DNA from 4 places in the Staphylococcus saccharolyticus genome. Region 3 is predicted to be linked to each of the others. Evidence: riboswitches for the same ligand, from Rfam matches in the RefSeq annotation. Region 3 holds a riboswitch; each other region holds the start of a gene.
What was found. A riboswitch is a leader RNA that binds a small molecule or an ion and turns the genes downstream of it on or off. The one in region 3 is predicted to bind thiamine pyrophosphate.

Region 1 (3,118 bases), 1.5 Mb from region 3:
AATTCAGGGTTTTGATAAACTAAATACATATGCTTAGCAGCTTGTTTAATTTTCGATAATGATTGATTACGATAGGTCATGTGACCTTTATATTTTATCAATTGTAATATTGATTCTAGTAAAGATGTTTTACCTGCACCATTTTTTCCTGTAATTGTTATCCATTCACCAGAATGTATCTCGAAATAATCAGTAGAAAACAATGTCTTTTTGCCACGTATGATTCTTCCATTTTCAAATTTAAATAAAGATTCTTGAGAATGATTATGTAATTTGATAGGTTGAGGTGCGTTGTTCCAAGCTTTAGGATGCCAAACACCATATTCAGTTAATAATTTTTCATAATGACTGAGAATAATTTCCGGTGTATCGTCTGCAATAATTTGTCCGTCGTAATTCATCAACAATACACGATCAACATGATGCCAGATATGTTCAACTTTGTGTTCAACAATCAAGACGGTTTGATCATCCCATAGTTCAATGAGTTTTTTCCATAAATATTCAGTTGCTTTTACGTCTAACATAGCGGTTGGTTCATCTAAAAATAACGTTTTAGATTTTTGAAGTATTGTTTCTACGATAGCTAATTTCTGCTTCATCCCACCACTTAATTGATTCACATATGTTTGATCAGTTACGTGTAAATTAACAGATTCTAATGCAGCTTTGATTTCAGCGTCCATTTCGCTGCGTGGTAGTTGTCTATTCTCAAGGACAAATGCTAATTCCTCATAAACTTTGGGCATACAAAATTGAGTGTCAGAGTCTTGGAAAATAACTCCACTTTGATGATCTATTTCTAAGTCATCATATTTCATTGGAAGTTCTATTAAATTTGGTACGATGCCACTTAATACATTAAGTAACGTGCTTTTACCTGATCCAGAGGGACCAAGTAAAAGCACTTTTTCTTTATCATTGATTTCTATATTTAAATTATCAAAAATTTTTCTATCCCCATTTGGATATTTCAAACGCAAATTTTTAACTTTTAACAATTAAAAAATCCCCTTATAGGTTATCGTAATCTTGTTGTGAAGCAGGTCTAAAGAATTTAGTAACCCCAGTTTTATCTAGTGCTTTAACAATACAATAAGAAACTAAACCAGCTAAAACTATACCACTAATTGAACGGAAAATGATAAATAGTAATAAGTTCCATCCCGCAACTTCATTAAGGTAGCCATAAAAATAATCTACTGGGAACGACACTAATGCAGTTGCTAATCCAGCAAGCATCGCTACAGCTGCAGAACGTGATTTATATTTAAAAATAGCGAACACAATTTCACATGCTAAACCTTGTAATACAGCATAAATAATTGTTGGAATATCAAATTTTCCCATGACTATAGTTTCCCCCGCACCGGCAGCGATTTCTGCTAAAAGAGCAATCCCTGGTTTAGGTATGATTAAGTAACAAACAATTGCAGCCATAAACCATACACCGTAAGTCAATTGCTCTAGGTGAATACCTGCAACCTGTACTACATTGTAAATAAACCACCATAGGTTATAAATGATTGCAAATACTACAGAAATTAACACTGTTACGAGTATTTCTGATAGTTTTAAACCTTTTGACATAACAATCCTCCTAAAAAACGCACAACCCTTCCTAGGAAAGCTGTGCGTCAGAAGATAAATCTAATTTGTTTCATTCAATTAGATTATATAATTAACTACACTTTCCTACGCTAGTATCTAGCTAGATCAGGTTCAAAGGGTTTGAGGTAAACCTCATCTCAGTAAACATACACCCCTAGTGCGTTCGATTATTTAATTAATTTAAATGTATGATTTTTATTAAACAATGTCAAGGCTGATTAAAACAAATTAAAGTATATTAATAGATAGTTTTACAATAATTGAGTAGCTATTCGAGTGTATTCAAAAAGTAATGGTTTATCTTTCATAAATTAAAATATTGAAAAATCACCAGAATTTATTACAATTTTTTGAATGTTTTTTAGGAGAACTAGAAAATAATTTATTTATGGGGTGCTTTTTTAAATAAGGAGAACGTCTTATGATAAAGATTGTCCGTATTTGCGGTGCTGTAATTTTATTATTGAAATGTTACGCAGTGATAAATTTTTTCTTCTTTGATTGATGGGCAGGTTATTCAAGTCAGAAACAAATTAATACTTACATTAAAAATAATGACACGTATCAACTTCATAGAATTACGACAGATAAAAAAACATATAACTTTTTATTAAATGAAGAGTCGGTTTTAATCAAATTGCAAGCAGACAATCAAGGAAGTGGTGATTTAGGCTAATATATAGTGAATGTTAACGATAAAAATGCGTATTTGGCTGTTTATATTAAATATGATTTCTTACCAGAAATACCAAAGGTAAAATCGTTAAAATTAGAAAAATAGTTTTGATTCACTGCCAATATAGTATTCTAAGGATGATTGCTATAAATTTAAGCGAAAATATATAATCTGTAGATTTATGTATTAGTAAAACCTCAGAGTTAACTCTGAGGTTTTACTTAGCATCTATAAATATTTAATTGTTTTTGCATGGAAAAATGTCTTTAAACTACTAATCTAAAGTATCCTGAATATCTTTTTTAGTTTGTTCGATATCGTCAGTTTTTTCTTCATTTTGTTCTTTTAATTTTTCTTCAACTTCTTTAGCTTGTTCAGCTGATTTCTTTTTATATTCTTCTTTTCCCATAATATTTCCTCCCCCCTTAAACAGGAATTTTAGTTTACACATATAAGTTACCCCGTTATTCTAGTAATAAACGTTTATAAGACTATAGACGTATTTAATAGTTAATTTAAAGACAATTATAAAATCTTCATATATAATAACTTTTGAGGTGAACAGTATGTCTTTTCTTAGGAAACACACCGAGATCATATTTAGCTACATTATCGGTATCGTTTCACTTTTCACAGGTCTCATCATTCTTATTAACTTACCATTAATTAAACACTTTAATGGGGATAAGAAAGTTAATACACATGTACATAATGTATGGGAATTTCTTAATGCATTCTTCGCTGAAATCATTAAAGTGATGAGTAGATTTATAGGTTGTTTTCCAATAATAAGTGCCATTATTATTATTATGTTTGGTATCTTATTAATGT
Region 2 (3,118 bases), 260 kb from region 3:
CAAGTACAGGATCAAAATAAGAACCCGCTAAAAGAGCACTAGATGCTTTACCTTTTTCATTTTTAGCAAACCATAATGAGTTAAATACGGCATTAGATGGATACATCGGAGCTTCCCCAACACCAAATAAGAATCTAATGAAGTAAAGTAAACCATGATGTTTAATCATTCCAGTTAAAATTGTAAATGTACTCCATCAAACTAAGGCGATAGTAATCATCTTACGAGGTCCAAATTTCTCTGCTAACATTCCAGATGGTACTTGCATCAATGCATAACCCAGTGAGAAGAATAAAGCTAATAAACCAAATTGTGTCTTTGTTAATCCCAAATCTTTCATCATCGGTACTGCGATATATGAAATATTTGATCTATCCATATATGCGATAACACCAATGAGGAAAAATCCTATTGCAAAATACCAACGTACATTACTGCGTTTTTCTTTCATATTGTTTCCTACTTCCATTTGAATTGTGTTGTTTCTAATTATGATGTCGTTATGTTTCAGAAATCCCCTTTGATGACTGTTCAACCTTCACTTTTTAAAACAACTGTATTAAGTTGTAGCGCTACAATTTTTTATTAATATAGCACGTAGTGAAAACGGTTACAATAGTTTTTGTAAAATTTTTAAAAATGTATAATTTACGTATATTTTTGTGGTCAAATTACACTTTTCTATCAATTTCAATATAGCCTTAAATATAAGTCTCGCGCAACTTTTTCTCGAATAAAAATGAGCGTGTTAAAATATATTTATAATAGTTAAATATACATTATAGGAGTTATAAATGCACATTTATACAAAAAAGATAATAATATTTTGTCATCTCTTGTTGAACTTATTGTTAAAGGAAATTTGATGTATATGATTAAAGATAGTAAAATGATGTTAAATAAAACGTTTTCACATTTTGATTAATAATTTCATATTAAACCACTGGAAGTGCCTTTGTTTAAGGCTGAGAATAAAGAAATGACTTTATAATTCCTATAACCTGATCCAGTTCATACTGGCGTAGGGAAGTGGCACCGTTAAATTCATGAAGTCTAACATAAACGACACGCTATTTCCCTTCTTCAGGGAGATAGCGTTTTTATTTTTAAATTTGGGGTGATACATATATTTATCGCAATCACTTACGATAAACAAATTACTGACGAAGATTTACAGCATTTTATGACCATTGAAAAAAGATTGACGGTCTTTTATTTCGTATGTCAATGAATTATGACGAATTAAAAGACAAAATCATTCAGTTGACTCAACACGGTTTTGAGAAAGATAAAATCATTATTCACAGTGATATTACACTTTTAGAAGAACTAAATCTTTCTCGTATCCATTTTAAAAATAACGATACAACGACATTTTCTTATAAAGCATCACATCCAAATATCATTGTTAGCATGTCGACGCACGATGTCGCAACGGTTAACTTATGTAGAAAAAAAGGCTAGACTATGTCTTTTTCGGTCATCTTTTCCCTACTATGTCACATCCAGATACGCCACCACGGACGACCAAAGAGATTCAAGATGTCTTACATATTCCTATCACTACTTATGCCATTGGCGGTATAAATAACAATACAATCAAACAAATTCCAAAAGACTTTTCAGGAATATGTGCAATCTCATATTTTATAACTGCAACGTTAGAAGAGATTCAACACTTAAGAAAGGAGTGGTCTCAACATGCATGATGTATTAATCATTGGTTCTGGTGTCATAGGCATGTCGATTGCTAGACAACTTAGCGAAACACAATTAGATGTTGTGTTGTGTTAATAGATAGAGATGTTCCAGGCAAACATGCTTCATATAAAGTAGGCGGTATGCTTGGTGCTCAAAATGAATTCACACATGATAGTGACTTATTTCAATTAGCCATTGAATCTCGGTCAATGTTTCCACAACTTAGCGAATCATTACTAAATGAAACAAGTATAGATATACAATTTCATAATTCCGGATTGATTAAAATAGCGAATCAAGAAAGTGATGTGGCGTCCCTTGAACATCAATATCACTTTTTAACTGGCAAAGATTCTAGTGTTAAACAACTTAATAATGAAGCGTTAATTCACTTAACTCAAGGTGCAGTAGAACCATCATATGCAGCAATTCATATTCCTCACGATGGTCAAATTAATGCCCATAATTATACTAATGCCTTGTTAGAATCAATTAAGTAAAGACATAGTACGCGTTATTATTCTACTGAGGTTTATTCAATTAAAAGAAATAACGGCTATTATACGATTTTAACAAGTGAATCATCTCCAATAGAAGCTCATAAAGTGATTGTAGCTGGTGGCGCATGGTCATGATTATCAACTTCAAAGGCAAGTAATTGGCGTTAAAGGTGAAGTCATTTTATTAGAAAGTGGTAAACTGCAACTTTCTGAGACGCTGTTTACGACAAACGGTTGTTACATCGTACCAAAGCAACCAAATCGATTTTTAATTGGTGCAACAAGTGATTTTAATAATTACTCTGTAGGTACGACTGAACTAGGTTCGAACTGGCTCTTAAATCACGCATGTGCACGTGTCCCCGAACTAGAAAACAGCCGAATCCTAAAAAAATGGTCTGGTGTCAGACCTTATACCAAGAAAGAAATTCCAATCATGGATCAAATCGACGATGGTTTATATATAATAAGTGGGCACTATCGTAATGGTATCCCTCTGTCACCTATCATTGGTCGGGATATCGCGAATTGGTTACTCTCTGGTATTATACCCACCACGTTATTCAAGCTTTAGTGTGTCAAGGAGGAATAATCATGAAGTGTATCATTAATGGCGATTCATTTACTTTTGAACGAGAACAGTCGATACAAGATGTCTTACTGTCACTCGACTTAGACCCAAAACGCGTCATTGTTGAAATGAATAAAGAACTCATTAAGCAAGATAATTACACAGAACATACGGTTAGAGAAGATGACCGTTTAGAATTATTAGAAATTGTTGGAGGTGGATAAGATGTTTAAAATAGGAAATTTAGAATTACAATCTCGATTACTTTTAGGTACAGATAAATTTGACAATGAAGATATTCAATCAAAAGCGATTGAAGCATCAGAAACAAATGTGCTTACTTTTG
Region 3 (3,118 bases):
TTTTATTGATTTATTTTTCGGTGGGTAATGATTGTACCACAGTTGAAAATAATGTACATTTCTAAATACACACTTAAAAGCTTTAATAAAGTAAAGCACAGTGCACAAACAGATTTGTGTGAATCGTTTTATTTTATTAGTAGAATTGATTACGGAACTTTTAATGAGCTGAAATAAGGCTTATTTTTTAATGACTAATAATGAGAGAGGGTTAATAATGTCTTCGGAGTATAAAAAAGGAATATTTTTAGCTTTAAGTGCATATATACTATGGGGCATTCTGCCTATATATTGGCATTTAATTGACGAAATAGGCGCTTTTGAAATTTTAGCATTTCGTATTATTTTTTCAGTTATATTTATGATTTTTGTGCTTATCATAGGTAAAAATCAAAGAAATGCCTTCTTTAGAGATATCAATCAAATAGTGTCGCACCCTATTCAGCTTATAGCTATCATAGTTGCGGGCTATGTTATTACAGTAAATTGGGGGACGTTCATTTGGGCCGTATCTAATGGTCACGTACTACAATCTAGCCTAGGTTACTACATTAACCCGCTAGTGAGTATCGTCTTGGCACTCATATTTTTAAAAGAAAGATTTAATAAATTTGAATGGTTAGCCATCATCTTTGCATTAATAGGCGTGCTTTATATGACAATAAAAATTGGGGAGTTTCCATATGTTTCACTAATATTAGCATTTTCTTTTGGAATTTATGGACTACTTAAAAAGATCGTACATATCGATGCCATCAGTAGTATCACAATCGAATGTGTAGTCACGGCACCAGCAGGACTCATTTATGTGATTTATTTATGGCAACAGCATCACATAACATTTGGATTAAATATGTCATCATTTTGGCTTCTTTTTTCAGGTGCGATTACCGCAATACCATTGATTTTATTCTCAGCAGGTGCAAAGCGAATTCCGTTATCACTCACTGGATTCATTCAATATGTAGGTCCAACAATTATGTTTGTATTAGGTATTTTTGTCTTTAAAGAGCAATTTAACGTTGATCAATTCATTACTTTTATTTTCATATGGATAGGTATTATTTTATATAGCATTTCTCAATATATTAATATTAAGAAAAATCCAATTTTTAAATAATAAATCAAACACACCTTCACATGTTTTGACGTGCACGCCATTAAGTTAGATGATCGTGAGTCCGATTTTTGGGGTGTACATCATTTAAATATAGTGAAGGTGTGTTTGATAATTTCATATATCTACTAAACAATAATTGATTAGTAAAATATAAACTAGGAGTGATAGGGACTTTGATTTCATTAACCTCTTTAAGCCATAATTGTAAATCATTGTAGTAATCAGAACTCATAGATAAATCGTTTGTAAAACATTGAGCTGTTGCTTTGATTGTGTCTTTATTTAATTGGTTTGTAACATCTGTTTGAGTAAACATAGAATAGATATCAATCGCATCTTCTAAATGATGATTGATGTAATGAGTAGCTTTTTGAGTAACTTTAATCAATCTTTTGAGTTTGCTTTCATAAGTAGCTAGCTTCTCAGGTGTTGTAATAAAAATAAGCTGACAGAAATCTGGAACATTATAGTTTTTTAATGAAAAATAATCTACGTTGAGTCCTTGACTTTTTGCTTCGAGAATTTCAAAGTTTTCAAAAACAAGTGTTGCTGCATCAGCTTTATCATTTAAAAGTGCATCGGTATGGTAAAAGCTGTTATTGACTGGTGTAAGATAACCTTTCTTAAAAGTGCCGCCGTCAGCTTCAATCATTGTTTTTGCAATGGCAGTACCATCTGGACCAGGCGCGCCAGGGTATTGAAGCCGTTTGCCAATTAAATCTTTAGGTCGTGTGATGTCTTTATCTTTGTTATACATAATGCCACCATTCGTGTGGAGATATCTGGCAAAACCAATCACATTTTGGTTATTTGCTCTATCTGAACTAAATGAATAGGTTCGGTAATCGCAATGTCCATTGTGCCATTTTCGATTTCGTCTAGTGCATCAAAGTGTTCTTTCGGTTCAATCATTTCAATTTCTAATGATTCTTCTTTAAACCATCCTTTTTCGAGACCTATGATTACGGCATATGGTCAGGATTTAAAAACCATTCTAAACCTACAGTTAATTTGTCCATAAAAAAATCCTCCAGTAACTCATTTTTTGCGCAAAAAAGTGAATTATCAAAGAAATTAGCAATTATCGTTCACTTTCCTACGCTGGTTTTAACCAACAGGTTCGAGGGTTGAAAGTAGCCTTTCTCTCAGCAAATTTAATTGCACCCCTAATGATACATTCTATTCTAATTACAGAATAACACAGATGTATTTAATAAAAAATAAAACACATAGTAAAGAAGAATATTGTAAAAAAATAAGATAACGTTTTTCAACGCCAGCCTATCATATACTCTATTAGCATTAAACCAAGCTAACTTCATTTACATCATGCCAATGAGTTTCATCCATAATGAACCAATACCAATCCAAATGATGAAGTATATGAAACCAAGAACGATGTTCATGAGCCACCAACGTTTCTGAGTGACATAACCAGCTGTATAAAGTATAGGTGCTGGACCACTACTATAGTGTGTTGTTGATGCAAGTAAGTTTCCAAAGAATCCTAGCATTAATGCACTGAACACTGGTGGTGCTCCTGCTGTAACTGCCACACCAAGTAAAGCGGCGTACATTGCGCTTATATGTGCTGTTGCACTTGCAAATAAATAATGTGAGTAGAAGTAGAATAGGATGAGTAATACTAAGACGATTGGCCAACTGAAGCCACCTAAACTTTGCGCAATTATCTTACTTAACCATGGAATAAATCCTAACTTGTTTAATTGATCAGCCATTAATACAAGTACTGAGAACCATACAAGGGTATTCCATGCGCCTGTTTCATTTAAAATATCTTTCCAACTTAATACACCTGTAAGTAATAATAATGATAAGGCGATGAAAGCAGTAAGTGTTGCATCAATATTTAAGAAACTACCAAACACCCACAGTGCCAATGCAACAATGAAGATACCAATCATAAATTTCTCTGCTCTAGACATAGAACCCATGCCTTCTAGTTGTTCTGTCGCCCATTTTTTAGCATTAGGGGTT
Region 4 (3,118 bases), 1.9 Mb from region 3:
TAACATGTTCTACAAAATCTTCAAGACTGTATGGTAAAGTAGCATTATCACTAGCATTAAAAGCTTGATTATCTGCAAAAAACACTATATCTAAGAGTCCTTTTTCAGCTATATGAGCTAAATGCTGGTAATAAGAGACGTTACCAATGTCTTCGATATAAGAATCCTCCATACGCCATGCAGATTGATGATGACCACACCCGTAAAGTAAAACACCTATGTTCATTTGACATTTGTTTTTCATATGAGCACCTCATTTATTAATTTCTTTTAAAAATGCGTAAACTAAAATTATACAATTAATTCATCGTTAAGCCACCATCAACAGTAATATTTTGACCTGTTACACCGCGGGCTTCATCTGATGCAAGATATACAACCATATTCGCAACATCTTGAGGTGTTGTAACCTTTTAAGAGGAGTTGTTTGAGCGATTAATTCAAATACTTCAGGAGTAGTAACAGCACTAGCATCCGTAGTCTTTAATAGACTACCTGAAACAACATTTGCTGTAATTCCGAATTGACTAAGTTCGGCTGCAATATTACGAGTGAAACCGATAAGTCCTGCTTTTGCAGTTGTATACCATGATAAGGAACGACAGGGTTTTGATACAGATTAGTTCCAATACTTATGATACAACCACTTTGTTGTGCAATGAATTGAGAAATAACACTTTGTGTAACATTGAATGCACCTTTTAAAGTACCATTAAGTTGTTGCTCATAATCTTCCCAAGTTAAATCCTTAAATGCTTTCTGTTGTGTTGGATCAAATTTAAAATTAACTAATGCATTATTAATGACAATATCAATTTGACCAAAATGCTCTGTGGCTTGTTGTATCATTTGATCTACTTCAGTACGATTTGTAACATCAGCTTGAATAGCAATGACTTTATTTTCATCATAATTTGCGATTAAACGTTCTGCTTTGTCTTTATTTTGTTTGTAATTGACTACGACATTGTAATTTTTTCCAGTAAAGTTGTCGCGATTTGAGCTCCAAGATCACGACTACTTCCTGTAATAATTGCAGTTTTTATCATTTTTATAAGCGCCCAAGTTAAACTTTAATTAAGAAAAAATGCACAACACTCTAGAGAAAAGTTGTGCATCTTAGTAATTAATATATGAAGACAGATTAATAGTAAGATTATATTTCACACTTTCCTCCGCTAGTGTTAACTAGTTCAGGTTCAAAGGGTTTGGATAAATCTATCTCAGTTCTTAAACACCCCTAGTGCTATATATTATAAACATATGTGTTTTGAAAAATAATGTCAATACGATTAAGAAGCTCTATACATTTTTCAATAGTAAAAGAAACATCCTGTAAAAATTTTCCGAGGAAAATTGAAGTTGCTCGATTTTCCGTGGAATTATTTTTATTATCTATTATCAACTTCACGATAAATTTTAATAATACGTGCAATTTTTTCAATAATAGGATTTAGAGAATCTAAATCTTTATGAATATCGTATTCATTAATATTCACGCGAACTACAGGACAAGCATTAAAGTTATTTATCCAATTTTCATAACGTTTAAATAGCTTTTTCCAATATCCAGGATTAGTATTAATCTCCATATCACGACCGCGTTGTTTGATACGATCAATCACCTCATCATAATCACACTCTAGATAAATAAGCACATCTGGTTTGGGGAAATATGGTGTCATTACCATGGCATCGAATAATTCTGCGTATGTATGATAATCTTCTTTACTCATGGTACCTTGTTCTTCATGCATTTTCGCGAAAATATCAACATCTTCATAAATTGAGCGATCTTGTACAAAACCGCCACCATATTCAAACATGCGCTTTTGTTCTTTAAAGCGTTTGGCAAGAAAATAGATTTGAAGATGGAAACTCCAACGTTCAAAATCGTGATAAAATTTATCTAAATAAGGGTTATGATCCACGTTTTCAAATGAAGTTTTAAAATTTAATTTATCAGCCAGTGCTTGTGTTAGCGTCGATTTACCTATGCCCACTGTACCAGCGATTGTAATGATTGCATTTTGGGGGATGCTATAATTATTCATCTTTAACGAGCTCCAATCATTGGTTTTACTATATTTAAAATATCTTGATAATCGTCTTCATTTTCAACAAAATCTACGTTTGTCGTATCAATAAGTACGATATTTGCACCTTCATTTTTTAACGATTCATAGTACGCTTGATAATCTTTTTTTAAAGTTAATAAGTAATCATCTTCGATGTGCGATTCAAAACTACGATTACGTTTAGCAATTCTTGATTTTAATACCTCTAAATCGGCATCTAAAAAGATAATTATGTTAGGCATTTCTAAGTCTTCAGTTAAAATGTCAAAAATGCGACTAAATTTATCAAATTCTGAGGCATTTAAGGTATTTTTAGCAAATATTTTATTTTTATGAATATGATAATCACTAACTACACCTTGGCGTAATTCTTCAATATCTCTAATTTGTTTATATCTGTTACATAAAAAGAACATTTCTGTCTGGAAACTCCACTTTTCAATATCATCGTAAAAATCAGATAAAAAAGGATTCTCATCTACAATTTCTTTTTCTTCATAAAAGCCTAGTGAGTGGCTTAAACGATTGGCAAGTGAAGATTTTCCAACACCTATAGGTCCTTCAATAGCAATAAAAGGTTTATTCATAATCACTTCTCCAAATGTTAAGATAGACAATGAGTATTGTACCATAAGTGAGGTATTCCGACATATGAGAAATGATAAGGATTATATGCGTTTAGCAATTAAAGAAGCGCACAAAGCAATGACTATTGGCGAAGTGCCTATTGGAGCTATTATCGTTAAAGATCACCAAGTGATTGCTCGCGCTCACAATTTAAGAGAAACATTACAACAACCGACTGCTCATGCAGAACATATAGTAATTGAACGGGCATCAGAAATCGTTGGAAGCTGGAGATTAGAGGATTGTACTTTATATGTCACATTAGAACCATGCGTGATGTGTGCGGGAGCTATTGTAATGAGTCGTATTCCAAGAGTCGTCTACGGTGCTACTGATCCTAAAGGTGGATGTTCTGGAAGTTTGATGAATTTACTTGAGCAACCTCAGTTTAATCATCGATCTAGTGTTGAATC

Region 1: it holds a riboswitch for thiamine pyrophosphate, as region 3 does, so the genes downstream of both, DYE57_RS08285 (ECF transporter S component) here and DYE57_RS00835 (ABC transporter substrate-binding protein) in region 3, are expected to answer to the same signal.
Region 2: it holds a riboswitch for thiamine pyrophosphate, as region 3 does, so the genes downstream of both, DYE57_RS02070 (thiamine phosphate synthase) here and DYE57_RS00835 (ABC transporter substrate-binding protein) in region 3, are expected to answer to the same signal.
Region 4: it holds a riboswitch for thiamine pyrophosphate, as region 3 does, so the genes downstream of both, DYE57_RS10360 (SDR family oxidoreductase) here and DYE57_RS00835 (ABC transporter substrate-binding protein) in region 3, are expected to answer to the same signal.

What each region holds. Positions count from the first base shown of each region.
Region 1 is NZ_UHDZ01000001.1:1,688,639-1,691,756, reverse strand. Features, by position in the region: gene DYE57_RS08290 (ABC transporter ATP-binding protein) at 1-1,001, opposite strand, end outside; gene DYE57_RS08285 (ECF transporter S component) at 1,015-1,590, opposite strand; TPP riboswitch at 1,676-1,777, opposite strand; gene graF (glycopeptide resistance-associated protein GraF) at 2,562-2,696, opposite strand; gene auxA (lipoteichoic acid stability factor AuxA) at 2,854-3,118, shown strand, end outside.
Region 2 is NZ_UHDZ01000001.1:466,919-470,036, reverse strand. Features, by position in the region: partial or broken gene DYE57_RS02075 (pyruvate MFS transporter) at 1-451, opposite strand, end outside; TPP riboswitch at 936-1,045, shown strand; partial or broken gene DYE57_RS02070 (thiamine phosphate synthase) at 1,121-1,709, shown strand; partial or broken gene DYE57_RS02065 (NAD(P)/FAD-dependent oxidoreductase) at 1,702-2,812, shown strand; gene thiS (sulfur carrier protein ThiS) at 2,796-2,996, shown strand; partial or broken gene DYE57_RS02055 (thiazole synthase) at 2,998-3,118, shown strand, end outside.
Region 3 is NZ_UHDZ01000001.1:207,580-210,697, forward strand. Features, by position in the region: partial or broken gene DYE57_RS00825 (zinc ribbon domain-containing protein) at 1-28, shown strand, start outside; gene rarD (EamA family transporter RarD) at 218-1,120, shown strand; partial or broken gene DYE57_RS00835 (ABC transporter substrate-binding protein) at 1,233-2,139, opposite strand; TPP riboswitch at 2,197-2,298, opposite strand; gene DYE57_RS00840 (anion permease) at 2,443-3,118, opposite strand, start outside.
Region 4 is NZ_UHDZ01000001.1:2,108,436-2,111,553, reverse strand. Features, by position in the region: partial or broken gene DYE57_RS10365 (LLM class flavin-dependent oxidoreductase) at 32-244, opposite strand; partial or broken gene DYE57_RS10360 (SDR family oxidoreductase) at 300-924, opposite strand; TPP riboswitch at 1,154-1,252, opposite strand; gene DYE57_RS10355 (deoxynucleoside kinase) at 1,392-2,054, opposite strand; gene DYE57_RS10350 (deoxynucleoside kinase) at 2,057-2,665, opposite strand; gene tadA (tRNA adenosine(34) deaminase TadA) at 2,730-3,118, shown strand, end outside.